2 regions of the Micromonospora sp. NPDC007230 genome follow, and region 2 is predicted to be linked to the other one. Evidence: predicted binding sites of a transcription regulator. Region 2 holds the regulator's gene; the other holds the start of a gene.
The links. The regulator HspR, encoded in region 2, represses chaperone genes until heat shock. The targets are predictions, from matches to a motif close to TTGAGTNNNNNNNACTCAA.

Region 1 (15,055 bases), on a different contig from region 2:
GCAGTTGCGTGGACTGCCGGGTCGAGGACAACGACCTGGCCGGGAACGCCGAGGGCCCCACCCGGCTGGACACCCCGCCCATCGGTGGCCGGTGGGAACGCAACCACGGCGACGACGAATGGGACTGACCGGGCGAAGAAATGCCATTCCGTGCGCGGCCGACAAAACTTAAGTCGCCCCGGTCAAGCAATTGTTCGGAACGGCCTACAGCTTCTCCGGTGACCGACAGAATGGGAACGAAGGGGACTGGAAATGGGGGTGGGGAAATGGACTTGAGGCGGCGAATGACGCTGTTTGTGGTGACCATCGCAGCCACGCCACTGGCGGTCGGTGCGTGCACCGCCGGACCGAAGTCGGTGGGCGGCAAGGGGGCCGCACCCCCGTCGATCACGGTCACGCCGGCGGACAAGACGAAGGACGTGCCGGTCAGCGCCGAGGTGGGGGCCACCGTCAAGGACGGGAAGATCACCGGTGTGCGGTTGACCGACGACAAGGGCGCGCAGGTGCCGGCCGAGCCGCGCGAGGACGGGTCGGGCTGGGTGCCGACCCGGCCGTTGCAGAATTCACGGACGTACACGGCGGAGGTGACCGCCACCGGCGACAAGGGGCGGACGACCACGCAGAAGACGACGTTCACGACGATGGGGAAATCGACCAAACAGGCGATCAAGAGCACTTTGTATTTCAGCGGGGAGCAGACCTACGGGACGGCGATGCCATTGGTGGTCGCTTTCGAGCCGGGCATTCCGCAGGAGGCCCGGGCGGACGTGCAGCGCCGGTTGTTCGTGAAGACGGACCCGCCGCAGCCGGGCACCTGGTCGTGGGTGGGGGACGGCACGCAGGTCTACTACCGGGCGCCCGACTTCTGGAAGCCGGGCACGAAGATCAGCGTGCGGGCCGGGCTGGAGGGGTTGCCGATCGGCAAGGACCGGATCGGGGACGCGGACCGGTCGGCGAGTTCGAAGATCGGCCGGCAGGTCTCGCTGGACATCGACAACGCCACCAAGCAGATGGCGGTCTACCAGGACGGCAAGCTGCTCAAGAAGATCCCGGTCAGCCTCGGCAAGCCGGACACGCCCAGTTCCAGCGGCAACATGGTGATCATGGAGAAGTTCGACCGGACCACCTTCGACACCCGGGGTGAGGCGAACGGCGGCTACGTGGTCGACGTGGACGACGCCCAGCGCCTCACCTGGGGCGGCGAGTTCATCCACGCCGCGCCGTGGTCGGAAGGGGACCAGGGCTACACCAACGTCTCGCACGGCTGCGCCAACGTCTCCAACGCGGCGGCGGACTGGCTGATGGGCATCACCCAGGTCGGTGACCTGGTGACGGTCAAGGGCACTGAGGTACAGCTGCAGGCCGGCAACGGGTGGACCGCCTGGAACGTCGGCTGGGACGAGTTCGCCAAGGGCAGCGCGCTGCCCGTACCGGCCGGGCTCAAGCCCACGGTCAGTGCCACGCCGCACCCGGGCGCGGTGGCCGGCGGGTCGGCGCCCGCTCCCGCGCCCTCCAGCAGCGGCGGCTGACCACCGGGGAGGAACGACCGAGGCCGGCCCGCCTAACGGCGGGCTGGCCCCTTCCGGCCGGCCCGGCGGTGCCCCTGCGGGAGCCACGGCGGGCCGGCTCTGTCCGTCAGCTCAGGTCCACCCGGGCCACGCCCGCGGCGGTCAGACTGCCCAGCCAGAGCCGCTGCCCGTGCTGCCGCACCCCGGTGATCATCGGGTACGCCCCGCTCGGCCCGTGCAGCGTCCGCAGCACCCGCCCGGCGCCGTCCACCAGCGCGACCAGCCCGTAGCGGCGGGGCTGCGGCTGCACCGCGCCGGGCAGCAGCGCGACGAGTTGGCGCACCCGGGGATGCGGCAGGAGCTTCTCCATGCTCGGTAGCCGGGGGCTGGGCAGCGCGATCCAGTAGGTGCCGTCGCCCACCGCCGACACGTTGTCCGGGTAGGCCGGCAGATCGGCCAGCACGGTGGCCCGCCCCTCCGGCAGGTCCACCCGGAGCAGCCGGTGCGTGGCCGTCTCCACCAGCATCAGCGCCGACTCGTCCGGGGTCAACGCCACCCCGTTGGGGAAGTACAGGCCGCTCGTCACCACCTCGGTGCGCCCGGTCCGCCGGTCGTACGCGAGCACCCGCCCGTTGGGACGGTGTTCCAGCAGGTCCCGCTTCCAGTGGGACAGCGGGAACCGGTCGGAGCTGTCGGTGAAGAAGACCGTGCCGTCCCGGGCCACCGTGGCGTTGTCGGCGAGATGCACCTCCCCGCTGCCGGTCAACTCGCGCACCGCCCCGGCCGGTGTGACCCGCAGCAGCCCTCGGTACGCGTCGCAGACCAGCAGCCCGCCGTCGACCGGGTCCACCTCGATGCCGAGCGGCCGGCCGCCGGTCTCGGCGAGCAGGGTGGGCCGGGTGCCGGCCGGGGCGTCCGCCGGCCACCACCAGAGCCGGCCCTGCTCGTCGCCGCTGACCGCCCTGCCCTCCGGGTCGATCAGCACGTCCTCCGGACCGTGCCCCCCGTCAGGCAGCGGCAGCAGGTCGGCCCGGTCGAGGCGGTCGTCGGTGGGGGCCCACGGCCCGTCCAACGGCGGGGGCACGGTGGCCGGCTCACGGACCGGCCGGATCAGCAGCGGCGGGCGCCGGCGGGGGACGGCCATCGGGTCATTGTTCCCCGCCGATGCCCGGTCGGGCAGCTGCCGGCGGCGTGTCGCGCGACATCGGGCAGCGCGCCGGAGACCAGCGCGGCACCGACCACCACCGCGTCCGCGGTGGCCGGCGTGCGGGTCCGGGGGGATCCCCTGATGCTCTCGGGGTTCGACCCGGGACGTACCCGGATCCCGGGTTCCGGCAGGCCGGAAGTGTCGGTCCCCCGGGATAGATTTCTCGGCATGGGGCAGCACAGCGACCGGTTCCACGTCGAGATCAGCGTGGGCGACCACGAGGTGGACATCCGGGCGATCGGCGAGATCGACATCGCCACCGTGGGATCGTTCCGGGCCGCGCTCTGGGCGGCCCCGGCGCGGCCCGTGCTGCGGGTGGACCTCTCCGGGGTGCGGCTGCTCTCTGCGGCCGGGGTGCGCACGCTGGTCGCCGCGCACCTGCGGGTCCGGGCCCGCGGCGGCGAGCTGGTCCTGGTCGATCCCGGCCCAGTGGTCGCCCGGGTGCTGCGGGCCACCGGTCTGCACCGGGTGATGCCGGTCCGGGAGTCGGCCGTCGCGGGGGAGCTGGTCGCGGCCTGACGCCCGCCGTCGGGGCGGCGCGACCGTCCCGGCGGGACGGACCAGGGCCGCCGGCGTGGGTGCCGACGGCCCTGGTCGGCCGGGTCAGCGGACGCCGAGCAGGTCCACCACGAAGACGAGCGTCTCGTTCGGCTTGATGGCGCCACCGGCGCCCCGGGCGCCGTAGCCCAGGTGCGGCGGGATGGTCAGCCGGCGCCGGCCGCCGACCTTCATGCCGACCACGCCCCGGTCCCAGCCGGCGATGACCTGGCCCCCGCCGAGCGGGAACTCGAACGGCTCACCCCGGTTCCACGAGGCGTCGAACTCGCGGCCGGTCGAGTGGGCCACGCCGACGTAGTGCACGGTGGCGAGCTGGCCGGGGCGGGCCTCCGGACCCTCGCCGACCGTGATGTCGTCGATGACGAGATCGGCGGGCGGCGCGCCCTCGATCGGGCCAACCTCGGGCTTCTGCATGAGCGGGTCTCCTCGGTGTTCCGGGTGTGGTCCCCGTCGATCCTGCCGGATCGCGACCGGCCGATACCCGCGGGTCCCGGGAAAGGGTCCGGTCGGGGTACGCCAGGGCGGGCGCCACCTTCGCTGACGCCCGCCGAGGCGCCGGGCTCAGACCGGGCGGGCGAGCTGGGCGGCGAGCAGCGCGGGCGCCTCGGCGAGGGAGGGCCCGTACCAGGTCAGGTGGCGGCCCGAGACCAGCGTGGCCGGTAAGCCGGGGAACGCCTCCGGCCCGTCGCCGGCCGTGAACCGGTACGGCTCGTCCGGCAGCACCACCAGGTCGGGCCGTCGTCCGCGCAGCTCGTCCAGGCTCGGGCGGGGATACCGCTCCGCGTGGCCGGCCCACTGGTTCGCCACGCCCAGCCGGTGCAGCACGTCACCGGCGAAGGTGTCCCGGCCGAGCACCACCCACGGCCGCCGCCACACCGGCACCACCGCGGCCCGGCGGCTGGTCGGCGTGGGCAGGTCGGCCCAGGCCCGCCGGGCGGCCCGCAACCAGTCCGGCTCGTCCGTCACGTCGAGCGCGGCGACCAGCTCGCCGAGCTGGGTCAGCGCCTCCGGCACCGTACGGGGAAAGGTGACCCGGACCGGTACGCCGGCCGCGCGCAGGGCGTCCGCGTCGGCAAGCCGGTTCTCCTCCTCGTTGAGCAGCACGAGGTCGGGCCGGAGCGCGAGCACCCGGTCCAGGTCCGGGTACTTGCTCCCGCCGACCCGGGCGACGTCCAGCCCGGCCGGATGGGTGCACCAGTCGGTCGCCCCGACCAGCACCTCGGGCCGGGTCAACGCCACCGCCTCGGTCAACGACGGCACCAGCGACACCACCCGCACGTCGGGCCTCCTTCGGTCCCGTACATGCTGCCCCAGCCGGTCGACCAGCCGGGGAGCGGCGGCGGTTCCAGGTCGCGTCGCGGGGCCGGACGCGTCGGGCTGGCGTTGCCGGCGGTGGCTCCAGCTCGCGCCGCGTCCGACGCCGGGCCGGCGTTGCCGATTCAGGGCCGGGGTTCGTCCACCAGGGCGGTCACGTCCAGGTGCGCCGGCTGGCAGCCGACCGTCGCCGCGAACCGGCGGATCGCGGCGTCGACGTGCGCGCGGGCCGCGCCGAGACCGGCGCACGGGTCGACGCGCAGCTCCACCCAGACGTCCGGCCCACTGACCGGCCCGGTGAGCACCACCCGGGCCCGGCGTACCCCGGGAGCCCGGCACAGGTCCCGCTCCAGCGCGGCGGTCAGCACCTCGCTCGCCACCCGGGTACGCCCGCCCCCGTCACCGGGATGCGCCAGCGTGCCGGCGAGCCGGCCCGGCACGCGCAGCCCGGCGACCAGCAACCGCTGCCCGAGCAGGGCCACCAGCACCCCGCCGACCGCCACCGCGAGACCGCTCCACGGCGTACCGGCCCGCCACCAGTTGGCCGGGCCGGCCCCCAGCAACGGGGCGCCACCGCCCGGCAGCCAGCCCAGCCCGACCGCCAGCGCGGTCCCGCCGGCGGCCACGAGCACCAGGGCGAGCACCGTCCACAGCAGCCGGTGCGCGGCGTTGCTCACGTGGCCCGCCGGGCCGGTAGGAGCCGGACCTCGATCCGGCCCCGGCGCGGCGCGGCCAGCTGGTCGAGTTCCCGGCGCAGGGCGAACTCGACGTCGGCGCGGGCCGCCGGGTCGGCGGTGGCGGTCACCCGGGGTCGCCAGGCGTCCCCTCGCCGGCGCAGGCGTACCCGGGCCCGCCGGACGCTGGGCACGGCGTAGACCGCCCGGGCCAGCCGTCGTTCCATCGACCGGCGGTGCAGGTGCCAGCGGTCGTCCTCGGCGAGCCGCAGCCGGGCCGGGCGCCACCGGCGCAGTTCGGCGACGAGCACCACCAGCCCGAGCAGGGTCACGCCGCCGGCGACCGCCCGGGCCGGGGCGTCCTGCCAGCGGGTGGTGGTCAGCGTCGCGTACCAGCGGTGGACCAGCGGACCGGGACCGCCCAACGCGGCGAGCAGCCCCTCGGCGACGGCGAGCGCCCCACCGGCGAGCAGGGCGACGGCGAGCAGCAGGGTGGCGACCCGGTTGACCGTCCGCATCTCAACCTCCGGCCGCCGGGATCCCGTCGCCCCGGGCGCGGTCGCCTCCGGCTGTCGACAGGTCGGCCGGCAGGGGCATGTCCACCACCGTGACGGTGACCGACTCCACGGTCAGGCCGGTGTGCGCCTCGATCCGGGCGGTGACCCGGCGGCGGACCGCGGCCGCGACGGTGGGCAGGTGCGCGCCGTAGCTGACGGCGAGGTCGAGGTCGATCCGGGCGGCCTGCCCGGCCACCCGGACGGCCGCCGTCGGGCCGGACACGGCCGGGATCAGCCGCGCCGCGTCCGCGGCGAGCCGGGCGAGCCACTCCTCGGCCCAGGGCCGGGCCGGCGCGACCGGGCGATCCTGGGTGGACGTGCCGCGCCGCGGCAGGGTGCCGGTCATCGGACGCCTCCGTTCAGCGGTGCCGGTCGGCGGGGGCTCGATCGGCGAGCCCGGGCAGGGTGACGTCCCCGTCGAGGACCCGGACCAGGAGCCAGCCCACCAGCCCGGCCAGCGTGGCGCCCGCCGCGGCGCCGGCCCCGCCGAGCGCCCAGACCGCGACCAGGAGGAACCCGGCGAGGAACCCGAACTGATGGCGCGTCATGCTCACCTCCGCTGCGCGGTGACCGACCGGACGGGCGGGGCGTACCCGTTTCCCCGCCGCGCACTCATGGCGGACGAGGACCGCGGCACCGGGGGTCCGGCGAAGGTGACGAACGGGTATGACCCGCTCGATCGCGCACCGGCGACACGACGAACATGATCGAACGCATACACTCGGGCGTCGATCGACCGACGGATGGATCTGGCGAAGATGACGAGCACCGGCAGCGTGGCGGCTTCCTGGCTGCGTCCGATCACCGGCGGGGCGGCGCCGCTGCTCAGCCGGGCCGGCCAGGTCGGGTACGCCGCGCGGCGGCTGAGCGAGCTGGTGCAGGGGCGCCCGCCGGGGATCACCGGGCACCAGTGGAGCACCGCCAGCAAGGAGGGCTTCGACCTGGTGGTGTGCGCGGCCGACACCGGCTGGCCGCTGTTCGCCCTGCAGATCGCCGCGCCCGCGCCCGCCGGTTCCGCCCAGCGCGCCGAGCGGATGACGAGTGCGGTCTGCGCGGCCGTCGGTCTGCCGGTGCTGCGGGTGGAGTCGCCGACGCTGCGCGGCTCCGAGCACGGCCGCCGCCTCGTCGAGTACGTCATCGATGCGCGCAGCTACGCGGCCGGCACGCAATCCGGCCCGGAGGGCGGGGACATGGTCGGGTTCCGGGACATTCTCGGCCGGCTTCCCGACGGCCGCCGCGGGCCGGTCAACGACCTCGGGGCGCTGACCCGGGCCGCCGCTGTCGAGGCGTTCGTCGAGCGGCGCTTGGCCGACCCGATCGTCCGCGGGCTGCATGTGCAATGGGCGGACGGCCCTGCCGAGGGGTGGAGCTGGGTCGAGGTGCGGCCCGGCCGGTGCCTGGTCGAGCGGGTGCAACTCTTCGCGCAGCGCTTCTCCTGTGGGGTGGACCCGGGCCGGCTCGCCGAGGACCTGGCCGTGGTGGCGGTCGGGGAGCGGTTGCGCGACCTCGAGGTCGGCGAGCCGCCGCTGGTGGACCGGGACGAGTTGCGGCAGCAGATCCGGCGGCTCGCCGCCCGGCGGGACGAGTTCGCCGGCGGCTTCGCCTTCGACCATCTCTGGGTCGACTGATCGACCACCTCGGCGGTTCCGCCGGTTGCGGCGGAACGGTGCCGTGAATTCTCCCGATCCACCGTTGCACCGTCACCGCGGTAGCTCGCTAGCCGAGCGGGAATGACGCGGATCTTCCGAGCCGTGCCGAGACGGTGCGGAAAGGGCATCGTCGGTCATCGACGTGCCCGGACCGTCGCAGTTGATGGAGTGGGCCAACCAGACGCCCGTCTTCGATGTGGTGCGGAGCCAGGTCGGGTGGGCCGACCGAACCGTGGAAAGCCCGCGGCACGAGCGTTCGCGGTCAGACCGGCGCGGGTTCCGGTCGGGCCGGCGCCGGGGCGGGTACGCGCAGCGCCGCGATCCGCCGGGTCCGGGCCGGCCCGGCGAGCAGGTTGCCCAGCGCCACCAGCAGCGCCAGGCCGGCCAGCCCCAGCCAGAGCGCGGTGTCGCCGAACCGGCCGGTGACCAGGCCGCCCACGGTTGGCCCGGCGAAGCTGGCGAAGGCGTAGCCGAGCGAGTAGACGCCCTGGTAGCGACCGCGCTGCGCGGTGGGGGAGAGATCGGCGGTGAGCGCCGAATTGGCGGGCGTCATGAGCATCTCGCCGAGTGTCCAGACCATGACGGTGCCGGCGTAGAACCAGACGGTGTCGGCCAGCGCGGTGAGGGCGAACCCGGCGCCGATCACCACCGCTGCCAGTGCGATGGTGCGGGAGCGGTCGAAGCGGGCGATCAGCCGCGGCACGAAGAGTTGCCCTACCACGATCATCAGTCCGTTCACCGCGATGACCGGCCCGTACGCCGACGCCGGCAGCCCGTCGGCCTGCAACGCCACCGGCAGCATCACGTCCGCCTCGATGCACAGCCAGATGAGCCCGGTCAGCGCCGTGAAGGTGAGGAAGACCCGGTCGCGCAGCACCGTGCCGAGGCCGCCCCGGTCAGCCGGGGCGCGCGGTCCGACGACCTCCGGGGCCGGGCGGGACTCGGGCACCTTGACCGCGATCAGGGCGGCGGTGCCCAGCAGCACGGCCGCGTTGACCACGAACAGCAGCACCGGGTCGGCCCGGATCAGCACGCCGGCCAGGGTGGCGGCCACCGAGAAGCCGATGTTGATGGCCCAGTAGTTGAGGGTGAGTGCGCGCAGCCGGTCGCGGTCGCCGACCACGTCGATGATGGTGGCGGTGAAGGCCGGCCGGGCCACGCCGAGGAAGAGCCCGAGCGACAGGGTGAGCGCCGCGATCGCGACCGGGTGGCCGGTGAGACCCAGGGCGGCCGCGGCGAATGCGGCGCTGAGGTTGCCGGCCAGCATCGCCGGTCGCCGCCCCCACCGGTCCGCGATGATGCCGCCGAGCAGCGTGCCGAGGGCGCTGCCGGCCCCGTGCAACCCGATCACCACGCCGGCGTACGAGGGGTCGAAGTGCCGTACGGAGACCAGGTAGACGCCGAGGTAGATGGCGACGAACCCGCCCAACCGGTTGATCAGGGTGGCGGTCCAGAGATACCAGAAGGTGCGGGGCAACCCGCCCCCGGTCTGCCTCCACCAGGTCGCCATGCGTCCACCCCCGCGCGTCGTACTCGTAATGACCTCAGGCGTCGTCGGTCATTACAGTCGAGGGGCGCGACAGGATGCCGGTCCGGTGCCGGCCATGGTGGTGTCGGTCACGACGTGGGGGTGGAGTTCGCTACCGGCTCTCCTCCCGGGGATGAAAATTGTTAACGCGGGGAAAAGTCGACCGGGGTCATGCCGATTTCTCAGCGTGACCCCGGTGTGCCCGACGGTGAACCGGGAGGTTCAGCGGTTCTTGTAGGCCTCCACCACCGAGACGGGGATGCGGCCCCGCTCGGAAATCTCGTAGCCGTTCTTCGCGGCCCATTCCCGGATGGCGCGGTTCTGCTCGCGGTCCATTCCCGAGGTGGCCGGACGGGCGGCCCGACGTGCCGCGCGACCCGCCTCGACCGGCCCGCGCCCGATCCGCCGGCCAGCGGTGATGAACGGGTCGAGGGCCTTACGCAGGACCCCCGCGTTCTCGTCGGAGACGTCGATCGTGTACGCCACGCCGTCCAGGCTGAACTCGACGGTCCGATCGGCCTTTCCGCCGTCAAGGTCGTCGGTCAGAACGGTGATTACTTTCCTTGCCATCGCCATTGCTCCCTGTGTCGGGCGGGGTGTGGCTAAGAGTTTGACCTATGGCGCGGCAATTTCGCAACAATAACCGACCTTCGCCATTCGGCGGGTCGGCTAATCCACCGGCGGAATGGCTCTGTCGGGCCCTGTGTACGGCAGTGGGCGGATGCGAATGAGTGGCGTGGGTCACATCCCGGAACAAGGGGCACGGTTTGTAACTTGAGTCAGACACGCTCAACTCAACGCGATAGCAGGTGTTCGATGGCAACTCTTCCGGTACTTCCCCTCACCGACGCCGTCCTGCTGCCGGGCATGGTCATCCCGGTGACCCTCGACCCGACCACCCAGGCCGCGGTCGACGCGGCCCGCGCCAGCGGCGACAAGAAGCTGCTCGCCGTGCCCCGCATCGACGGCGAGTACGGCTCCGTCGGCGTGATCGCCACCATCGAGAAGGTGGGCCGGCTGCCCAGCGGCGAGCCCGCCGCCGTGGTCCGTGGCCTCGCCCGGGCCCGGATCGGCTCCGGCGTGCCCGGACCGGGCGCCGCCCTCTGGGTCGAGGCGACCGAACTCGACGAACCCGCACCGGCCGGCCGCGCCCGGGAACTCGCCCGCGAGTACCGCGCGCTGATGACCTCGGTCCTCCAGCAGCGTGGCGCCTGGCAGGTCATCGACGCCATGGAGCGGATGACGGACCTCTCCGAGCTGGCCGACGCGGCCGGCTACGCGCCCTGGCTCAGCCTGGCGCAGAAGACCGAGCTGCTCGCCGCCCCGGACGTCACCGCCCGGCTCGAGCTGCTGGTCGGCTGGGTGCGGGACCACCTGGCCGAGCAGGAGGTCACCGAGCAGATCAACAGCGACGTCCGGGAGGGCCTGGAGAAGTCCCAGCGGGAGTTCCTGCTCCGCCAGCAGCTCGCCGCGATCCGCAAGGAACTCGGTGAGGACGAGCCGGACGGCTCCGCCGACTACCGCTCCCGGGTCGAGTCCGCCGACCTGCCCGACAAGGTACGCGAGGCGGCCCTGCGTGAGGTCGGCAAGCTGGAGCGGGCCAGCGACGCCTCGCCGGAGGCCGGCTGGATCCGTACCTGGCTCGACACGGTGCTGGAGATGCCGTGGAGCACGCGTACCGAGGACAACACCGACCTCGGCGCGGCCCGCGCGGTGCTCGACGCCGACCACGCCGGCCTGGCCGACGTGAAGGATCGCATCCTGGAATACCTGGCCGTGCGCAACCGGCGCGCCGAGCGCAACCTCGGCGTGGTCGGCGGGCGCGGCTCCGGCGCGGTGCTCGCCCTGGCCGGCCCGCCCGGCGTCGGCAAGACCAGCCTCGGCGAGTCGATCGCCCGGGCGCTCGGGCGCAACTTCGTCCGGGTCTCCCTCGGTGGCGTCCGGGACGAGGCGGAGATCCGCGGGCACCGGCGCACCTACGTCGGCGCGCTGCCCGGCCGGATCGTCCGTGCCCTGCGCGAGGCCGGCTCGATGAACCCGGTCGTGCTCCTCGACGAGGTCGACAAGCTGGCCGTCGGCTACGCCGGCGACCCGGCGGCGGCCCTGCTGGAGGTGCTCGACCCGGCGCAGAACCACACCTTCCGGGACCACTACCTCGAGGTCGACCTCGACCTGTCCGACGTGCTCTTCCTGGCCACCGCCAACGTGGTGGAGACCATCCCCGGCCCGCTGCTGGACCGGATGGAGCTGGTCACGCTGGACGGCTACACCGAGGACGAGAAGGTGGCCATCGCCCGGGACCACCTGCTGCCCCGGCAGCGGGAGCGGGCCGGGCTGACCGCCGACGAGGTGACCATCGCCGACCAGGCCCTGGCCCTCATCGCCGGCGAGCACACCCGGGAGGCCGGCGTCCGGCAGCTCGAACGCGCCCTGGCCAAGATCCTGCGCAAGGTGGCGGTCGCGCTGGCCGCCGACCCGACCCCGGTCCGGGTGGACACCGACAACCTGGCCCGCTACCTGGGCCGGCCGAAGTTCACCCCGGAGTCGGCGGAGCGGACGGCGGTGCCCGGCGTGGCAACCGGACTGGCGGTCACCGGTGCCGGCGGCGACGTGCTGTTCATCGAGGCGACCAGCATGGAGGGCGAGCCGGGGCTGACCCTGACCGGCCAGCTCGGCGACGTGATGAAGGAATCCGCGCACATCGCGTGGTCGTACCTGCGGTCGAACGGGCGGCGGTTCGGGCTGGACCCGAATGCCCTCGCCGGGCGGCGGATCCACCTGCACGTCCCGGCGGGCGCAGTGCCCAAGGACGGCCCGAGTGCCGGCATCACCATGGTGACGGCGCTGGCCTCCCTGGTCACGGGCCGGCCGGTTCGCCCCGAGTTCGGGATGACCGGTGAGGTGACCCTCTCCGGCCGGGTGCTGCCCATCGGCGGCGTGAAGCAGAAGCTGCTCGCCGCCCACCGGGCCGGCCTGACCGAGGTGATCATCCCGAAGCGCAACGAGCCGGACCTCGACGACCTCCCCACCGAGGTACGCGACGCGCTGACCATCCACACCCTCGCCGACGTCGCCGACGTGCTCGCCCTGGCGCTGCGCCCGGCCGACGTCGACGCGGAGACCCTGGGCAACCAGCCGCTCGCCGCGGCCTGACCCGTTCGCCCGGCACAACGAGGCCCCCGGTCGAACGACCGGGGGCCTCCACCGTGCTCACCAGCGGTCCCGGCGCTCCCGCCGCGCACCGCCGTCGAGATCCGGGCCGCGCCGCTCCCGCCGCTCGCCGTCGAAGTGGCGCTCACCGCCGTCGGTGTCCCGGTCCCGGCGTACGGTGGCCTTGCGGCCCTTGATGGTGCTGCCGCGCAGCCCCCGGATCACCTCGTCGGCGACCGCGTACGGGACCTCCACCAGGGAGAACCGGTCGGCGATCTCGATCGAGCCGATGTCCCGGCCACTGACCCGGGTCTCCCCGGTGATCGCCCCGACCAGGTCCTGCGGCCGGACCCCGGCACGCCGGCCGAGCCCGATGAAGACCTGCGTCGTACCACCGGCACTCGGCCGGCCGCCGCCGCGCCGCTCCCGGCCCTCGTACCCCGGTCGGCCCTCTCGGGACGGCCGGACCGCGACCTGCGGGATCTCCTCCTCCTCGTCGGTAGTGCCCGGCAGGGTGGCCTCGTGGGCCAGCTTCACCGCGGCGAGCGCCACCTCCATCAGGTCGAACTCGTCGGTCAGCGACTCGACGATCGCCCGGAACGGCTCCAGGTCGTCCTCCAGCAGCGACTCCCGCAGCGCCGCCTGGGTCAGCTCCAGCCGCCGGGTACGCAGGTCCGCCACCGTGGGGATCTTGTCGACGGCGATCCGCTGGCCGGTGACCCGCTCGATGGTCTTGAGCATCCGGTGCTCGCGCGGCTCGGCGAGGGTGATCGCCACGCCCTCCCGGCCGGCCCGGCCCACCCGGCCGATCCGGTGCACGTACGACTCGGGCGCCGACGGCACGTCGTAGTTCACCACGTGGGTGAGCTGCTCGACGTCCAGGCCGCGGGCCGCCACGTCGGTGGCCACCAGCAGGTCGGCGGTGCCCGCCCGCAGCCGGCCCATCACCCGGTCCCGCTGCTCCTGGCTCATCCCGCCGTGCAGCGCCTCGGCCCGGTAGCCTCGGCCGTTCATCGTCTCGGTGAGCCGGTCCACCTCCTCCCGGCTGCGGCAGAACACGATCGCCGCGGTGGGCGACTCCACGTCCAGCACCCGGCCCAGCGCCGCCGGCTTGTGCGCCCGCGCCACCAGGTACGCGCTCTGCCGCACCCGGGGCGCCTCGCCGGCCACCGGCCGCTCCCGCTCGATCTGGATGCGGACCGGGTCGGTCAGGTGCTGGCGGGCCAGCCCGTCGATGCGCGCGGGCATGGTCGCCGAGAACAGCACCGTCTGCCGGTCGGCCGGGGCGTGCTCCAGGATCGCCTCGATGTCCTCGGCGAAGCCCATGTCGAGCATCTCGTCCGCCTCGTCCAGCACCACCGTGGTCAGCGAATCCAGCCGCAGGGTGCCCCGGGCGATGTGGTCCAGCGCCCGGCCCGGCGTCGCCACCACCACGTCCACGCCCAGGTCGAGCGCCCGCAGCTGCCGGCCGATCGGCTGGCCGCCGTAGATCGGCAGGACCCGGGTGCCCAGGTCCTTGCCGTACCGGTGGAACGCCTCGGAGACCTGCACGGCCAGTTCCCGGGTGGGCACCAGCACCAGCGACACCGGCTCGCCGCCGGGCCGCTCGTCCGGCATCCGCTGCAACAGCGGCAGGGCGAACGCTGCCGTCTTGCCCGTACCGGTCGCCGCCTGGCCCAGCAGGTCCCGGCCGGCGAGCAACGGCGGGATCGCCTCCCGCTGGATCGGGGTCGGTTCCTCGTAGCCGAGCGCGGCCAGCGCGTTCAGCAGCTCGGTGCGCAGCCCGAGGTCTGCGAAGGTGGTCGCCGGGTCGTCGGCGTCGGCAGGGGTGGTGGGGTTGGTCGGCGTTGGTGCGGAACTCATGCGGCAAGCCTTTCATCACCGCCGACCGGGCCGCGCGGCGACCGGCACACCAAGTCGCGCTCATCCGCCCACCAGGGCCAGCGCCATGGTGATCCCCACCGCCGCGTCCAGCACCGCGCACCACTCGGCGTACGCCCGCGGGACCACCCGGCCGCTGCGATGGTGCGCCAGGTCCCAGGCGGCGTGCGCCAGCCAGCCGGCGGCCACCAGCGCACCGCCGACGCCGTCCGGCACGGCGAGGGCGACCGCGGCCAGCCCGGCCCAGCCGGCCAGCCCGGCGAGTTGGAGCGCGAGGGCCCGTCGGTCGCGCCACTGCCGGCGCCCGGTGCCGAGCAGCAGGTAGCCGGCCGGCAGCACGAGCAGCGTCCACGGGGCGAGCACGGCCGGCGCGATCCAGAGGTCCAGGGTCATCAGCAGGGCGAGCGCGGTGGGCCACCGGCGCGTCAGCGCCGCGGCGGCCGGATGCCGGCGGGGCGGTGCCGCGGGTGCGTGGCGGTGCCGCAGCGCCACCAGCACCATCGCCGGCAGCATCAGCAGGTGGCCGCCGAGGGTCAGCCCGTGGTCCCCGACCAGCCCGGCCCACCAGGGCGGGAGGAGCAGCAGGAACGGGACGTACATGGCGGCCACCATCTCGACGACGGCGACCCGTCGGTGACCGCGGTGCCACATCCAGGCGGCCATCCCGAGCGCCATGTCCGTCGCCATCACCAGCGCCGCCACGTCCGTCCGGGCGAGGACGTCCGCGCCGCCCAGCACCGCCGCACCCGCCCGCCACACCGGGTCGAGCAGCAGCATGCCCGCCAGCATCGCGGCGACCATCTCGGCGAGGTGCCGCGCCAGCCGGCGGCGGTCGTGGGCCGATTTCCGGGGTACGCGTGCCGTCGTCTCCGTCATGCCCCGACCCTGCCCCGACCGGCCGCCCGGCCGACCCGCGCACAACTCACCGGGATCCGTGCGGGACGCACGGTGCGGCGATGACATTCCGCAGGGGTGAACCGGACGGACAACTTACCTAGGATCGGCGGGCATGACGGTCGAGGCGGCGGA
Region 2 (15,055 bases):
AAGTCCTTCTGCAGGCCGTCGGTGATCCGGAACACGCCGCCGAGCTTGCCGACATCCTCGCCCATGATCACGACCTTCGGGTCGTGCTCCAGGGCCTTGCGCAGGCCGGCGTTGAGGGCCTTGCCGAGGGTGAGCGTCTCCGTGGCCATCAGTGCGCGCTCCCCTCGAACGACTCCAGGTACTTGGTGAACTGGGCCCGCTGCTCGTCGAGCTCCGGGGACCCGGTGGGGTAGACGTGGTCGAACATGGTCACCGGCTCCGGGTTCGGCATGGCGAGCACCCGCTCGCGCAGGTGCACCGACTCGGCGCGCGCCTGCTCGTCCACCTCGACGAAGAACGACTCGTCGGCGATCCGCTGCTTGGTCAGGAACGCCTTCATCCGGGCGATCGGGTCCTTGGCCCGCCAGGCCTCGACCTCGCTGGCGATCCGGTAGCGGGTCGGGTCGTCGGAGGTGGTGTGCGCCCCCATCCGGTAGGTGTACGCCTCGATCAGGCTCGGGCCCTGGCCGTGCCGGGCGTTGTCCAGCGCGTGCCGGGTCACCGCGTACGACGCGAGCACGTCGTTGCCGTCCACCCGGACGCCGGGGAAGCCGAAGCCGCCCGCCCGCTGGTAGAGCGGGACGCGGGTCTGCCGCTCCAGCGGCTCGGAGATGGCGTACTGGTTGTTCTGGCAGAAGAAGACCAGCGGGGCGTTGAAGACGCTGGCCCAGACGAACGCCTCGTTGACGTCGCCCTGGCTGGTGGCGCCGTCACCGAAGTACGCGATCACCGCCTCGCCGTCGTCGCTGCCGGTCTTGCCGTCCATGGCGACACCCATGGCGTACCCGGTCGCGTGCAGGGTCTGCGCCCCGATGACGATCGTGTACATGTTGAACTTGAACTCGTTCGGGTCCCAGCCGCCCTGGTCGACGCCGCGGAACAGGCCGAGCGGCATGATCGGGTCGATGCCCCGGCAGTAGAGGACGCCGTGCTCCCGGTAGGTGGGGAAGGCCATGTCCTGGGTGCGCAGCGCGCGGCCGGAGCCGACCTGTGCCGCCTCCTGGCCCAGCAGGCTGGCCCACAGGCCCAGCTCGCCCTGGCGCTGCAGCGCCGTGGCCTCCGCGTCGAGCTTGCGGACCAGCACGAGGTCGCGGTAGAGCCCGCGGTACTCCTCGTCGGTGAAGTCGACGCGGTACTCGGTCCCGTCCGGGCCGAGTGCGCTCTCGATCCGCTCGCCCTCGGGCGTGAGCAGCTGTACGAGTTCCGGCTCGCCTGCTACGGCGGCACGCTTGGAACGGGGTGCGGCCCGCCGGCCGCGGCTGGTGACCCCGGGGTCGCCCTTTGCCATCCGTCTCTCCCTGTCTGGTCTGCGCCGGCGCCGGGGGTGTCCCGTGCCGCGCACATCGTGCGCCGCCCGGCTCGAGCCGGGCTGGTTCCTGGCGGCCGCGCCTAGCCCCGGTGAGGGTTGCCGCGCGGCGTGAGCCGGGTCCGTGGGGGAACCCGGCCCGGGAGCGCCGGCGCCGTTCCGCACCGCCGCGAGGTACGCGGAGGTGGCGGCTGCGTTGCCGTCGTGCCTGAATGATTGCAGAGGTCGTGAGCGGGCCCACAGTATGGCCTCCCCCGCCGGTGACGTTCGGTCTGGTTCGCGACGCATGGGTTTTTTGTCGCGCAAGTTCCCATGAGTCGACGGACACCGGGTGTGTCGACACGCGGTGACGGCTGGTGAACTGAGCGTCGCTGGTTCAAGCTGACTGGTGTTCCATGACGAGGCGTTTGACGGCCTTTGTCCGGCTTGGCCGAGCGTGCCGCCGTGTCGACGTACGAGGAGTGTGCGGTGTCCCAGCCAGCAGAGGGTCCCGGTGCCCCGCTCCTCGGCCACCACCGCGCGTCGCCCCGGGCCGCGTACCGCCGCGTGGTCGGGGCGCACCGCGCGCCCGGCCTGAGCTCCCCGAGCCGGGGCTATCTCTTCACCGTCGCGTTGCTCGCCGGCACCGCGTCCATGCCGATCCTGGCCGCGATCAGCGCCGGGTCGGCGACCGTGGGCAACAGCGCCCTGCCGGACAGCAGCACTCCGTTCATCCCGACCCCCTCGGTCGGCCCGGTGGTCATCCAGGGCACCCAGCCCCCGGTCGTCCCCACCCGGACGCCCGTGGCCGACGCCGCCAGTCTGCCGGCCCTCGCCGCCGCCCCGGCCCTGCCCGACGACGCCGACCTGGGCCCGCGCCGGCGGCCCCGGCCGACCGCACCCGCGAAGGTGCCCAGCCGCCCCAGGCCGACCACCCCGCCGCGCCCGTCGCCGGTCCCGTCACCCTCGCCGTCGGCCTCCGATCCGGCCACGCCGGACCCGACGCCGAGCCCCACGGCCGAGCCGACCAGCACCCTCTCCGGGCCGGCGACCGATCCCTCCACCACCCCGAGCGCGCAGCCCAGCGCGACCACGTCACCGGACAACTCGCCGCCGCCGACCAGCGCGCCGCCCGAGGAGACGCCCGGGCCGACCCTCCGCCCCACCGCCGAACCGGGCCCGAGCGCCACCGTGCCGGCTGTGTACCGGAGCAGCCTGATTCACTGAAGGTGTGGCCTCCCGTGCGGAAGGCCACACCTTCTGTGAATCGGCGCGATCGTGGGCGGGGTGCCCGCCGGCCGCCTCAGGCCGGGTCGTCGGTGAGGCGGTGCCGGTTGGCCTCGATCCAGGCGTCCAGGGCGGCCGGATCGTCGGGGTCGACGCCGTCCGCCATGAGCTGGGCGACCGCGGCGGTGGCGGGGCTGCGCCGCTCCCCGGTGGTGTAGAGCCGGGCGAACTCCGGGACCATCTCCTCGATCGCCTCGTCCGTCCGCCGGACCGCCGCCGCCGGCAGGCCCCGCTGGCGGGCCGCGTACGCCGCCCAGCCGCGCAGCACCCGAGGCAGCATCGCCGCGTCGTCCATGTCCAGCACGGCCCGGCGGTGCACCCAGTCCAGCAGGAACAGCTCGGCCACCGTCGGGCTCCAACGCATCGGGTCGGCGTCCGGGAAGCTGGCCGCATGGTCGAGCAGCAGGCCCAGGCAGAAGTGCAGCGAGGCCAGCTCCGCGTCGGCCACCGTGTCCAGGCCGAACCGGGCGGCCTCCGGCGCGGCGAGGAAGGCCCGCACCAGCCGGGTCCGTTCCGCGTCGGTGGGCGGCGGGACGTCCCCGAGGCCGGCCCGGGCCGGGCCCGGCAGGACGGCCAACCGCGCGCCGACCAGCGCCCGGTCGGTGGCCAGGGAACCCTGGGCGGGCAGCTCCCCGAGGTCGTCGGTGACCGCGAGGTGCCGGCGCACCTCCGCGTGCATCCGGGCCGGGTCCTCGGTACGGAACCAGGTCAGCTCGTCCTCGGTGCAGATCTGGCGGGCCTGCTCGACGATCCGCCCGGCGGGACCGCCGACGAAGACGTCCTTGGTGATGCCGATGTTGTGGTCGACCAGAGCCACCAGGGCGTGCTCCGGGCCGCCCTCGGCGTCGTCGTAGGCGAACGTGGCCAGGTAGGAGGTCTGGTCGCCGTACACGTCCCCGTACGCCCAGGCGCCGGTGAGGTGCACCCGCCCGAGCTGTCCGGCCCAGTCCGGGGCGTACGCGCCGGGGCGTACCCGGGTGGCGCCCTCGGCATCCGGTACCAGTGCGGCGAAGACTGCGCGGATCGTGGTGGCGGCGGCGCTGCGGCGGCGGGACGTGGCGGCCAGGAAGCCGGCCACGAACTCGCGGACGGCGGTCTCCCGGTCGGACTCCGCCACGGCGTAGACGCTGCCCAGCAGCGCGGCGCCGAGCATCTCGGCGTCGAGGGCGGAGTCGAGCCTCGTCACGTCGCGAGCGGCGTGCAGCACCGCCTCGTAGGGGGTCTGTGGCGTGGCCATGCACCGACCCTACGCCGGTCGGCCGGTCCGGACACGGTCCAGCGCGCCCGGGCTCAGCGCCGGGTGGCGTCCTGCAGCGCCTCCCGGGCCTCCGCATAGCGGGCCAGCACCGCCCAGACCGGGTCCAGCACGTACTTCTCGCCGACCCGGCCCACCGAGGTCAGCAGCCGCCCCTCGGCCCGCTGCCGGGCGCGCCCGGCAGCCCACCGGATCACCGGCCGGGTCAGCGCCGCCAGCAGCAGCCCGGCGAGCAGGCCGCCGAGAAGCAGCACGGTCGGCCAGGGCACCTCGCCGAGCCGCGGCTGCTCCAGCGCCGGCAGACCCAGCGCGCGCAGTGCGTAACCCAGCACCAGCCAGCCCAGCCCGGCCAGCGCGGCGAGGGTGACCAGCCACTGGAGGCCGCCCACCACCCGCCACCAGGTGGGTCGTCGGGTCATCCCCAGGTCGGTGGCGGCGACCGCGTGGTCCAGCGCGTCCGGCAGGTCGGCCAGCCGGGACCGGGCTGCGGCGGCCGCCGCGGCCGGCCAGGGCGCCGGCAGGTCCGCGGCGGAACGGTCGGCCACCGCGCGGACGGCCAGGTTGAGCGCCGAACGCTGCGCGGCGGTGGCATCGGGTACGGAGGTCGCCGCGACCAGGCTCTCCGCCGGCGCGGCAGCGTCCCCGCCGGGCAGGTGCAGCCGGCGCAGCGGGTCCGGCCGGAGCCTCCGCCAGCCGCGGACCAGCGGCCAGCCGGTCGTCCCGCCGGCCCGGTGCCGGTACGCCGCCTCGACCGCCTCGGCCACCGTCGGCACCCCGGCGGCCCCGGCCAGCGCCGCGGTGAGCTCCTTCGTCGAGCGGTCGTCCGGGCCACTGCGTGGCGGCTCCGGCCCCACCAGTTCCGCCAGCCCGGCCACCACCGCGTCCACGTCGCCGGTCAGCCGGCGTAGGGCGGCCTGCCGTTCGGCGACCGTCTTCTCCAGCTCGGCGCGGAGCCCGTCCAGGCTGGCCGGGTCCACCGCCACGGTGGGCAGCAGCGGCACCCCGGTCAGCCTGTCGGCGTCGAGCAGCCGGCGCAGGTCACCGAGGACCCGGGGCAGCTCGGCCGGGGGCAGCCGGTCGGCCTGGTTGAGCACCACCACCGTCACGTCCTTGTGCCGGTGGAACTCGCGCAGGTAGCTGGTGTGGATCACGCGGTCCGCGTACTTCTGCGGGTCGACCACCCAGACGACCAGGTCGACCAGGCCGAGCAGCCGGTCCACCTCCAGCCGGTGGGCGCGCTGCACCGAGTCGAAGTCGGGCAGGTCCAGCAGGACCAGGCCGTGCAGGGCCGACTCGTCGTCGCCGTCGAGGGCGCTCTCCCGGACGAACCGGTGCCGGGGCAGCACCCCGATCCAGTCGAGCAGCCGGGCCGCGCCGTCCAGCGGCCCCCAGACGCAGGCGTGCGCGACCCCGGTGGTCGGCCGGCGTACGCCGACCGGCGAGAGGTCCAGCCGGGCGAGGGCGTTGAACAGGCTCGACTTGCCGCTGCCGGTCGACCCGGCCAGGGCGACCACGGTGTGGTGCCCGGACAGCGCGAGCCGGGTGCCGGCCCGTTCGACCACGGTGTGCGCGGTGACCAGTTGGGAGTCGGGCACCTGGCCGCCCACCGCCTCGAGGAAGCGCTGGACCGCCTGCAGGCGCGTGACCAGGACGTCCGGGTCGACCCGCTGGTCGCCGCGGAACGCCTCGCGCATCCGACCGACGATGTTGCTCACCTCGGCCCACCTTCGTCTCCGGCCCACCCGGCCGAGCGGCGTCCCGCCCGGGCCCCGGCCCGGCCTGTGGTCGGCGTGCTCACCGGTGGCCACCCTGGTCGACGGCGGGCAGCACCGGCCCGTCCGCACGGGTCAGGCCGCTGCGGTGCCGGGCCTTCTCCACCTCGTTGGCCGCCCGGCGCAGGTCGGCGCCGGCCTCGACGCCCGGGCGGGCCGCCTCGGTGCGGGCGCGGAACCGGGCCGCCTCCTCCGCCAGCAGCGTGCCGATCCGGTCGAGCAGGTCCGCCCGGGCCTTGGTCGCCAGGTTCCGGACCGCCTGGTCCCCGAAGATCGCCTGCAGGACCGCCTGCCCGGCGACCGCGGTGCCGGCGCCGGTGGCGACCTCCAGCCCGGTCGGGATGAAGGCGGTGGAGGCGAACACCCCGATCATGACCGCCAGCCCGGTGGCGTTGACCGCGTACGCGGCCGTGCGGGCCACGAAGCGGCGGTCCCCGCCCTCGGCCCGGACCAGCTCCAGCACCCCGCGCTGCCAGTCGCGGACGAGTCGCTCGGCGCGCGCGGGCAGGTCGGCCGAGGCGTGGGCCAGCTCCGGTTCGAGCAGTGCCGCACCGGCCGGGTGCGCCTTCCACCCGGTGTACGCGTGCTCCGCCGCCTCGGCGGCCACCCCGCGCAGCAGCGTCACGAGCTGGGACTCGATGGCCGTCCGCAACTCGGCGGCCGGGGCCGGACGCCCGGTGAACCTGCCCACCACCCGGTCGCGCAGCCGGCTGATCCGGGCTTCCAGGGTGCGGAAGAACTCGCCCGTGCCGACGAACTCCTGCCAGCGGGCCAGCACCTCGCCGCGGAGCAGCCGGCCGTCCTTGAGCCCCTCCGCGACGGTCCGCTCCGCCCCCCGGTAGGCCGCCCGTACCCGCTCGTCCAGCGCGTCGGCGGCGGCCACCTGCTCGTCGGCGGCGTCGGCCAGCCCCTCCACGGCGGGGTGCAGGGCGGCGAGCGCGCCGTCCAGGGTCTGCCGGACGACGGCGGAGCGGGCCTCGGCGTCCGCCGCGAGCCGGGCGAACCAGGCGCTCAGCGGGGCGGTGACCTTGTCGGGGAGCAGCCCCTGCCCGTCGACCCAGGTCTCGGGCAGTACGAAGAGCGGCGCGGCGCCGAGGTCCTGGGCGGCGAGCATCTCCGACAGGTGGGCCGCGATCTCGTCGGCCGCCTCCGGCGGCACCCGGTCCAGGACCATGGCGATCACCGTGCCGCGGGCCCGGGCGCCACGCAGCAGCTCCCAGGGGACGGCGTCGGCGTAACGGGCGGCGGTGGTGACGAAGAGCCAGAGGTCGGCGGCGGCCAGGAGTTGCCCGGCGAGCGCCCGGTTGGCGTCGACGACCGAGTCGATGTCGGGCGCGTCGAGGAAGGCCAGCCCGGCCGGCAGCGCGGGCGCGGTGACCAGGTGCAGCGTGCCCGGGTGCTCGCTCGGCTCGTTGGTCCGGGTCAGGCCCGGCAGCAGGTCGCCCCGGCGGAACCACGCGGCGTCGGCCGGGTTGCAGACCAGCACCGGCGAGCGGGTGGTGGGGCGGAGCACCCCGGCGGCGCTCACCCGCGCCTGGACGAGGCTGTTGACCAGGGTCGACTTGCCCGCGCCGGTCGAGCCGCCGACCACCACCAGCAGCGGGGCGTCGAGCCGGGCGAGCCGGGGCAGCAGATAGTCGTCGAGCTGGTCGGTGAGGCCGGCGGCGGCGCGCCGGGCCGGCTCCGCCGAGGGCAGGATGAGCGGGAACCGCGCCGCCCCGATCGCGGCCCGCAGGCCGGCGAGCGCGGCGGGCAGGCCCTCGGCGCCGGTGGCGGGTGGGTCCTCCCCGGCGTCGGGTCCGGAGCGGGCTGCGACGGCGGGCGTGCCGGAATGGGTGGCGGAATCGCCATGCGTCGTCACCGCTAAAGCGTGCCCGACCGATGCAAGGGAAGACAACCGGACAGTAATAACGGTCAGGTTGCGTCGGGTCGACTCAACCTCGACTTGCGGTTTGCCGGCCGCGTGGCACTATTGAGTCCGGTCCACTCAACTTGTGGTGCGGTCGCTGCGGGCGACCCGCCGGGCAGCTCGGGGGCGAGGCCCCTGACCTGCTCACCGTTACGAAGCGAGGAAGCGAACATGGCACGTGCGGTCGGCATCGACCTCGGCACGACGAACTCCTGCGTCAGCGTTCTCGAGGGCGGTGAGCCCACCGTCATCGCCAACGCTGAAGGCTCGCGGACGACCCCCTCGATCGTCGCGTTCGCCCGCAACGGGGAGGTGCTCGTCGGTGAGGTCGCCAAGCGCCAGGCGGTGACCAACCCCGACCGGACCATCCGCTCGGTCAAGCGGGAGATCGGCACCAACTGGACCGTCGACATCGACGGCAAGAAGTACACCCCGCAGGAGATCTCGGCCCGCACGCTGATGAAGCTCAAGCGGGACGCCGAGGCGTACCTGGGCGAGCAGATCACCGACGCGGTGATCACCGTCCCCGCCTACTTCAACGACGGGCAGCGCCAGGCCACCAAGGAGGCCGGTGAGATCGCCGGCTTCAACGTGCTGCGGATCGTCAACGAGCCGACCGCGGCCGCCCTGGCGTACGGCCTGGACAAGGGCTCCAAGGAGCAGACCGTTCTGGTCTTCGACCTCGGAGGCGGCACCTTCGACGTCTCGCTGCTCGAGCTGGCCGAGGGCGTCATCGAGGTCAAGTCCACCAGCGGTGACAACCACCTCGGTGGTGACGACTGGGACCAGCGGATCATCGACCACCTGGTGAAGACCTTCCGTGGCGAGCACGGCATCGACCTGTCCCAGGACAAGATGGCGATGCAGCGGCTCAGGGAGGCGGCCGAGAAGGCCAAGATCGAGCTGTCCGCCGCCACCACCACCAATATCAACCTGCCGTACATCACCGCCGGTTCCGCCGGCCCGCTGCACCTCGACGTGACCCTGAGCCGCGCCGAGTTCCAGCGGATGACGCAGGACCTGCTGGACCGCTGCAAGGGCCCGTTCGAGCAGGCCGTGAAGGACGCCGGGATCAAGGTCTCCGACGTCGAGCACGTCATCCTGGTCGGCGGCTCGACCCGGATGCCGGCCGTGACCGACCTGGTCAAGCAGCTCACCGGCAAGGAGCCCAACAAGGGCGTGAACCCGGACGAGGTCGTCGCCGTCGGCGCCGCCCTGCAGGCCGGTGTGCTCAAGGGTGAGGTGAAGGACGTCCTGCTGCTCGACGTGACCCCGCTGAGCCTCGGCATCGAGACCAAGGGCGGCATCTTCACCAAGCTGATCGAGCGCAACACCACCATCCCGACCAAGCGCTCCGAGGTCTTCACCACGGCGGACGACAACCAGCCGTCGGTGCTGATCCAGGTGTTCCAGGGCGAGCGGGACATCGCGGCCTACAACAAGAAGCTCGGCACCTTCGAGCTGACCGGCCTCCCGCCGGCGCCGCGCGGCGTGCCGCAGATCGAGGTCACCTTCGACATCGACGCCAACGGCATCGTCAACGTGCACGCCAAGGACCTGGGCACCGGCAAGGAGCAGAAGATGACGATCACCGGCGGCTCCTCGCTGCCGAAGGACGACATCGAGCGGATGCGCCGGGACGCCGAGGAGCACGCCGAGGAGGACAAGCGGCGCCGCGACGAGGCGGAGACCCGCAACGTGGCCGAGGCGCTCCAGTGGCAGACCGAGAAGTTCCTCGCCGAGAGCGGCGACAAGCTGCCCAGCGAGAACCGGGACCAGCTCAACGAGGCGCTCGGCGAGCTGCGCAGCGCGCTCGGCGGCCAGGACATCGACAAGATCAAGGCGGCCCACGAGCGGCTGGCCCAGGTCTCCCAGCAGGCCGGCTCGCTGCTCTACTCGCAGCAGCAGGGCGAGCAGGGTGCTCCGGGCGAGGCCGGGCCGGGCGCCGGTGCGACCGGTGCGACGGGTGGCGCGAAGGCCGGCGGCGCCGACGACGTGGTCGACGCGGAGATCGTGGACGAGGACAAGAAGTGACGGAGAAGCCACGAGCGGCCGACCCGGGCTCCACCGGGTCGGCGCCGGGTGGCTCGGGCTCCACCGGGTCGGGCGCCGGCGACGAGCCGCGGATCGTCATCCGAGACAAGCGCAGAATCGGCAAGACCACCGAGCAGCCCGCGGCGGACGCCGCAGCCGCGGACGCCGCGGCCGACGCGCCCGCCGAGGGGCTGGTCGAGGAGACCGAGGTCGTGGTCGACGAGATCGAGACCGAGGCGCCGGTCTCCGGTCCGCCGGTGGTCGACGCGCCGGCCGAGCCGACCGAGGAGGTCGAGGAGGTCGTCAAGCCGGGCGGACCGCTCGGTGCCGAGCTGGAGGCGCTCCGGGCCGAGTTGGACGAGCGGACCCGGGATGTGCAGCGGGTGTCGGCCGAGTACGCCAACTACCGCAAGCGGGTCGACCGGGACCGCGCCCTGGTTCAGGAGCAGGCGACCGGCTCGGTGCTGACCGCGCTGCTGCCGATCCTCGACGACCTGGACCGGGCCCGCGAGCACGGCGACCTGGTGGGCGGGTTCGGCTCGGTGGCCGAGCAGCTCACCACGGCGCTGGGCAAGTTCGGCCTGACCGCGTTCGGCGAGCAGGGCGACCCGTTCGATCCGACCCGGCACGAGGCGGTGGCCCACCAGACCTCCGCCGACGTGACCGAACCGACCTGCGTGCAGGTCATGCGCCGGGGTTACCAGCTCGGCGAACGGCTGCTGCGGCCGGCCCTGGTCGCGGTCGCCGACCCCGAGTAGTGCCGACCCGTGACGTCCCGCCCGCCCGCACCGGGCGGGCGGGACGACCGGGGTACGTCCCGTGGAAGGGGGTGGACGGGTGAGTTCCAAGGACTGGATCGAGAAGGACTACTACGCCGTGCTGGGCGTGGAGAAGTCCGCCTCCTCCGACGAGATCAAGAAGTTGTACCGGAAGCTGGCTCGGGAGTCGCACCCGGACCACAACCCCGGCGACCCGAAGGCCGAGGAGCGGTTCAAGGCCGTCTCCGAGGCGTACGCCGTGCTCGGCGAAGAGAAGAAGCGCCGCGAGTACGACGAGATGCGGTCGCTGTTCGGCTCGGGTGCGTTCCGGCGCAACGCCCGTACCGGAGGCCAGCCGGGCGGCATGCCGTTCGACGTCTCCGACCTGTTCGGCGGCGCTGCCGGCGGCACCGGCACCCGGTTCGGTGGCGGCGGGTTCACCGACCTGTTCAGCTCGATCTTCTCGGGCGGTGGCGCCGGTCCGGCCCGCGCTCGCGGCCCGGCCCGCGGCCGGGACGTCGAGGCCGAGGTGGCGCTCGACTTCGAGGACGCGGTACGCGGCGTCACGCTGCCGCTGACGCTGCGCGCCCCCGGGATCTGCGACACCTGCCACGGCAACGGCGCCAAGCCGGGCACCCAGCCGGTGGCCTGCCCGGTCTGCCAGGGCGCCGGCGTGACCACCCGCAACCAGGGGTCGTTCAGCTTCTCCGAGCCGTGCCGCAACTGCCAGGGCGTCGGCACGATCGTCGAGGAGAAGTGCCCGGAGTGCCACGGCACGGGCGGGGTCACCAAGACCCGCACGCTGAACGTGCGCTTTCCGGCCGGGGTGGCCGACGGCCAGCGCATCCGGCTGGCTGGCCGGGGCGAACCGGGCGAGCGGGGCGGCCCGGCGGGCGACCTGTTCGTCCACGTGAAGGTCCGCCCGGACGAGCTGTTCGGGCGCTCCGGGGACGATCTGACCCTGACCGTGCCGATCACGTTCGCGGAGGCGGTGCTCGGCACCGACCTGCGCGTACCGACCCTGGACGGGACGGTGACCCTGCGGGTGCCGGCGGGTACTCCGAGCGGCCGGGTGCTGCGGGCCCGGGGCAAGGGCGTGGTACGCAAGGACGGCCGCGCCGGTGACCTGCTGGTCACCCTCGACGTGGTGGTCCCGGCGAAGGTGTCGGACGAGGCGCGGGCGGCGCTCGAGGCGTTCGCGGAACAGACCCCGCCCGCCGCGCGGGAACATCTCGACGCCCGGGTGCGTCGGTTCAGTTGACCGGTGAAGGCAGCGGAGGTGAGCGGGGATGTCGCAGGAGTTCGTCGGCTCGGGTGACCCTGCCTACGAGGCCAAGGTCCTGATGATCTCGGTGGCGGCCCGGATGGCGGGGATGCACCCGCAGACCCTGCGCCAGTACGACCGGCTCGGCCTCGTGCAGGCCGGCCGGGCGTCCGGCGGGGGTCGCCGGTACAGCGTCCGGGACGTGGTGCTGCTCCGCGAGGTGCAGCGACTCAGCCAGGACGACGGCATCAACTTGGCCGGGGTCAAGCGGATCATCGGCCTGGAACGGCTGTTGGAGGAGGCCCAGCAGCGGGTGGCCCGGCTGGAGGCGGAGCTGGACGCCGCGTACCGGCGGATCGCCGAGCTGGAGTCGCTGGGCCGGTTGTCCCGTGGCGACCTCGTGCCCACCAACCGCACCTCGACGGCGCTGGTCGTCTGGCGGCCACGCCGCACCGGCGATCGCTGATCCCGCGCTCCGCCGCCGGTAGCCACTCATTCCGTGCGGATCCACGGGATGAGTGGCTGTTCCGCGTCCGACAGCCGCTCTCTCCGCTAACCTGTGAATCAGGCCCAACCAACTCAATCCGGACTCCGAACTTGGCAGGGGGAGCCATGACGGAATCGGCGAAGAAGGTGGCGCAGGAGGCGGAGGACCGGCTGGAGAAGATGGCCGTGAACATCCGCGAGCGGTTCGATCGGATCACCGAGAGCCGCTTCACCGACAAGATCAAAGAAGGTCGCTTCGCCGACCAGCTGGACCACGGCATCGACCGGGCCAGGCTCGACGAGCGGCGCAAGACGCAGGGCGGATCGACGAGCTGACGATCCGGCGACGTGCGGGCCGGGACCCACGGGGGGTCCCGGCCCGTTCGCGTCTTGACGTGCGGGCCGGGACGCGGTGATGCCGCGAGGGGGTCCCGGCCCGTTCGCCATCACGGCGGGGCCACACCCCCACCACAGGAGGAAAGAGGGCTAGAGCCGCCGGTTCTCCCGCACCAGGCCGCCCTCGCACCAGTCGGGGTAGGCGAAGAGGTCCGGCCGGGCGAGCAGCACCCGGCTGTTGTGCGCCCAGTTGCGCATCAGCTCGTCCCCGGTCCGCTCGGCCTGCTCGACGAGTTTGCGGAAGCGGCGCTTCGGGTGGGCCCGGAAGTTCGTGCGGATGCCGTCGGCGGCGTAGATGTAGAGGCAGTGCAGGGCGAACCGGCGGGCCGGGCAGGCCGTGTCCATGGCTAGCTGGAAGAGCGTGTGCACCAGGTGGTCACCGGCGACCAGCAGGTCCCAGTCCGGGGGCATGGAGGCCAGCGGCACGGAGTCCGGCTGGTACGCCCAGGCCCGCAGCTCCGCCGGCGAGGGGTCGACGGGGTTGGCGAAGCCGCGGAACGTTGACTCCTGCACGCTCACCGGCCAACCTTCCGTTTCCGCTGGCGGGGGCACCGGCCACCCGCGGACGCTGGCTGCTGGGGCGACACGGTAACGCGGTTGCGCGTACCTGCGGTAGACCTTCCCGGAACCAATTCGGCGACCGTTGGCCGGGCCGGGTCCACCGTACGGTCGACCCGGCCCGACCAGGGTCAGTCGGCCGCCCCCACCGGGACGGGCCGCCGGGCGGCGGTGCGCTGGCGCAGCCAGCGCTTGAACCAGGGCAGATCGGGCAGGCGGGCCAGCATCGGCCCGGTCACCACGGTGATCAGCACGTACGCGGTGGCGAGCGCCGCCAGCTTCGGTTCGATCGGTTGCGCGGCGGCGACGGCGAGCCCGGCGATGACGATGGAGAACTCGCCGCGCGGGGTGAGCGCGAAGCCGGCCCGCCAGCGACCGGGCTCGGCGATCCCGGCCCGCCGGGCCGCCAGATAACCGGTGAGCAGCTTCGTCCCCATGGTGACCACGGCCAGCCCCAGGGCCGGCAGCAACACCGGCGGCATGTCCAGCGGGTTGGTGACCAGCCCGAAGAACACGAAGAAGACCGCGGCGAAGAGGTCCCGCAGCGGGGAGAGCAGCTCCGTCGCGTGGTGCGCCACCGGGCCGGAGAGGGCGATGCCGACCAGGAACGCCCCGACCGCCGCGGACACCTGCAGCTTGGCCGCGACGCCGGCGACCAGCAGGGTCAGGCCGAGCACCCCGAGCAGCAGTGCCTCGGGGTCCTTCGCGGAGAGCGCCGCGGAGATCAGGTGGCCGTACCGGATGGCGACGGCCAGCACGACGACCACGGTGAGCACCGCGACGGCGAGCGCCACACCGCCCTTGACCAGGCCGACCCCGGCGAGCAGCGCGGTGAGCAGCGGCAGGTAGAGGGCCATTGCCAGGTCCTCGATCACCAGCACGGAGAGGATCACCGGGGTTTCCCGGTTACCGACCCGGCCGAGGTCGCCGAGGACCTTGGCGATCACCCCGGACGAGGAGACCCAGGTGACGCCGGCGAGCACCACGGCGGCGATCCAGCCCCAGCCGAGCAGCAGCGCGAAGGTGAAGCCGGGCAGCGCGTTGAGCAGCGCGTCGATCAGGCCGGCCGGGGCCGCCGAACGGAGGTTGCCCACCAGTTCGTTGGCGCTGTATTCCAGGCCGAGCATGACCAGCAGCAGGATGACGCCGATCTCCGCGCCGACGGCGAAGAACTCCTCGCTGGCGTTGAGCGGCAGCAGGCCGCCGTGGCCGAAGGCGAGCCCGGCGAGCAGGTAGAGGGGGATGGGCGAGAGGCCGACCCGGCGACTGAGTCGGCCGAGCAGCCCGAGCAGCAGCAGCAGCGCGCCGACCTCGATGAGCAGAATGGTGGTTTCGTGCATCCGCGTCAGCCGTCCGGGTCGGTGTCGGCAAGGATTGCGCTCACCCCGTCGAGGCCCTGGCGGTTGCCCACCACGACCACGACGTCACCGGCCGCGAAGCGGAAGGTCGGGTCCGGCGAGACGATGACCTCGCCGTCCCGTAGCACCGCCACGATGGAGGCGCTGGTGCGGGTACGCGCCTTGGTGTCGCCCAGCCGCTTGTTGACGTACTTCGAGCCGGCCGGGATGGCGATCTGCTCGGTGAGCAGACCTGCGGCCTGCTCACGCAGCCCGGAGAGCTGGCCGAGCATCAGCGACGCGCCGAGGATGTCGGCGAGCGCCTCGGCCTCGTCGTCCGTCAGCGGGATGTCGGCCTGACAGGAGTCGGGATCGTCCGGGTCGTAGAGGACGAGATCCCGTCGGCCGTTGCGGTGGGACACCACGCCGACCCGGCGGCCCGATTCCGTCACCAGGTCGTGACGTACGCCGATCCCCGGTAAGGCAGTCTGTTCGACACGTACTCGCACGCAGGCGAGGTTACCCGGTTGGAGCTCGAATGGATTCTCCAAGATCCCGCCGCCTGGTCGTCCTCCTGCTGCTGCCCGTGCTGACCGCCTGCTCGATCGGCGACGTCCGCCGGCCACCGCCGAACCGGGCCTCCGCGTCACCCCGACCGTCGGCGACCGCGCCGCC

Region 1: the regulator HspR is predicted to act here: its motif matches at 9,770-9,788, upstream of lon (endopeptidase La).

What each region holds. Positions count from the first base shown of each region.
Region 1 is NZ_JBIAFE010000005.1:26,798-41,852, reverse strand. Features, by position in the region: gene ACFYML_RS08985 (right-handed parallel beta-helix repeat-containing protein) at 1-128, shown strand, start outside; gene ACFYML_RS08980 (Ig-like domain-containing protein) at 267-1,529, shown strand; gene ACFYML_RS08975 (SMP-30/gluconolactonase/LRE family protein) at 1,636-2,652, opposite strand; gene ACFYML_RS08970 (STAS domain-containing protein) at 2,884-3,234, shown strand; gene ACFYML_RS08965 (FKBP-type peptidyl-prolyl cis-trans isomerase) at 3,319-3,687, opposite strand; gene ACFYML_RS08960 (helical backbone metal receptor) at 3,835-4,551, opposite strand; gene ACFYML_RS08955 (hypothetical protein) at 4,713-5,264, opposite strand; gene ACFYML_RS08950 (DUF6286 domain-containing protein) at 5,261-5,779, opposite strand; gene ACFYML_RS08945 (Asp23/Gls24 family envelope stress response protein) at 5,781-6,164, opposite strand; gene ACFYML_RS08940 (hypothetical protein) at 6,178-6,366, opposite strand; gene ACFYML_RS08935 (hypothetical protein) at 6,577-7,446, shown strand; gene ACFYML_RS08930 (MDR family MFS transporter) at 7,730-8,977, opposite strand; gene ACFYML_RS08925 (Lsr2 family protein) at 9,218-9,565, opposite strand; gene lon (endopeptidase La) at 9,812-12,148, shown strand; gene ACFYML_RS08915 (DEAD/DEAH box helicase) at 12,206-14,008, opposite strand; gene ACFYML_RS08910 (hypothetical protein) at 14,069-14,902, opposite strand; gene ACFYML_RS08905 (sensor histidine kinase) at 15,036-15,055, shown strand, end outside.
Region 2 is NZ_JBIAFE010000025.1:102,358-117,412, reverse strand. Features, by position in the region: gene ACFYML_RS29025 (alpha-ketoacid dehydrogenase subunit beta) at 1-149, opposite strand, end outside; gene pdhA (pyruvate dehydrogenase (acetyl-transferring) E1 component subunit alpha) at 149-1,327, opposite strand; gene ACFYML_RS29015 (hypothetical protein) at 1,814-2,551, shown strand; gene ACFYML_RS29010 (hypothetical protein) at 2,628-3,848, opposite strand; gene ACFYML_RS29005 (GTPase) at 3,902-5,560, opposite strand; gene ACFYML_RS29000 (ABC transporter) at 5,661-7,499, opposite strand; gene dnaK (molecular chaperone DnaK) at 7,719-9,581, shown strand; gene grpE (nucleotide exchange factor GrpE) at 9,578-10,339, shown strand; gene dnaJ (molecular chaperone DnaJ) at 10,419-11,600, shown strand; gene ACFYML_RS28980 (heat shock protein transcriptional repressor HspR) at 11,629-12,069, shown strand; gene ACFYML_RS28975 (hypothetical protein) at 12,216-12,425, shown strand; gene ACFYML_RS28970 (hypothetical protein) at 12,576-13,004, opposite strand; gene ACFYML_RS28965 (cation:proton antiporter) at 13,175-14,383, opposite strand; gene ACFYML_RS28960 (cation:proton antiporter regulatory subunit) at 14,389-14,889, opposite strand; gene ACFYML_RS28955 (hypothetical protein) at 14,919-15,055, shown strand, end outside.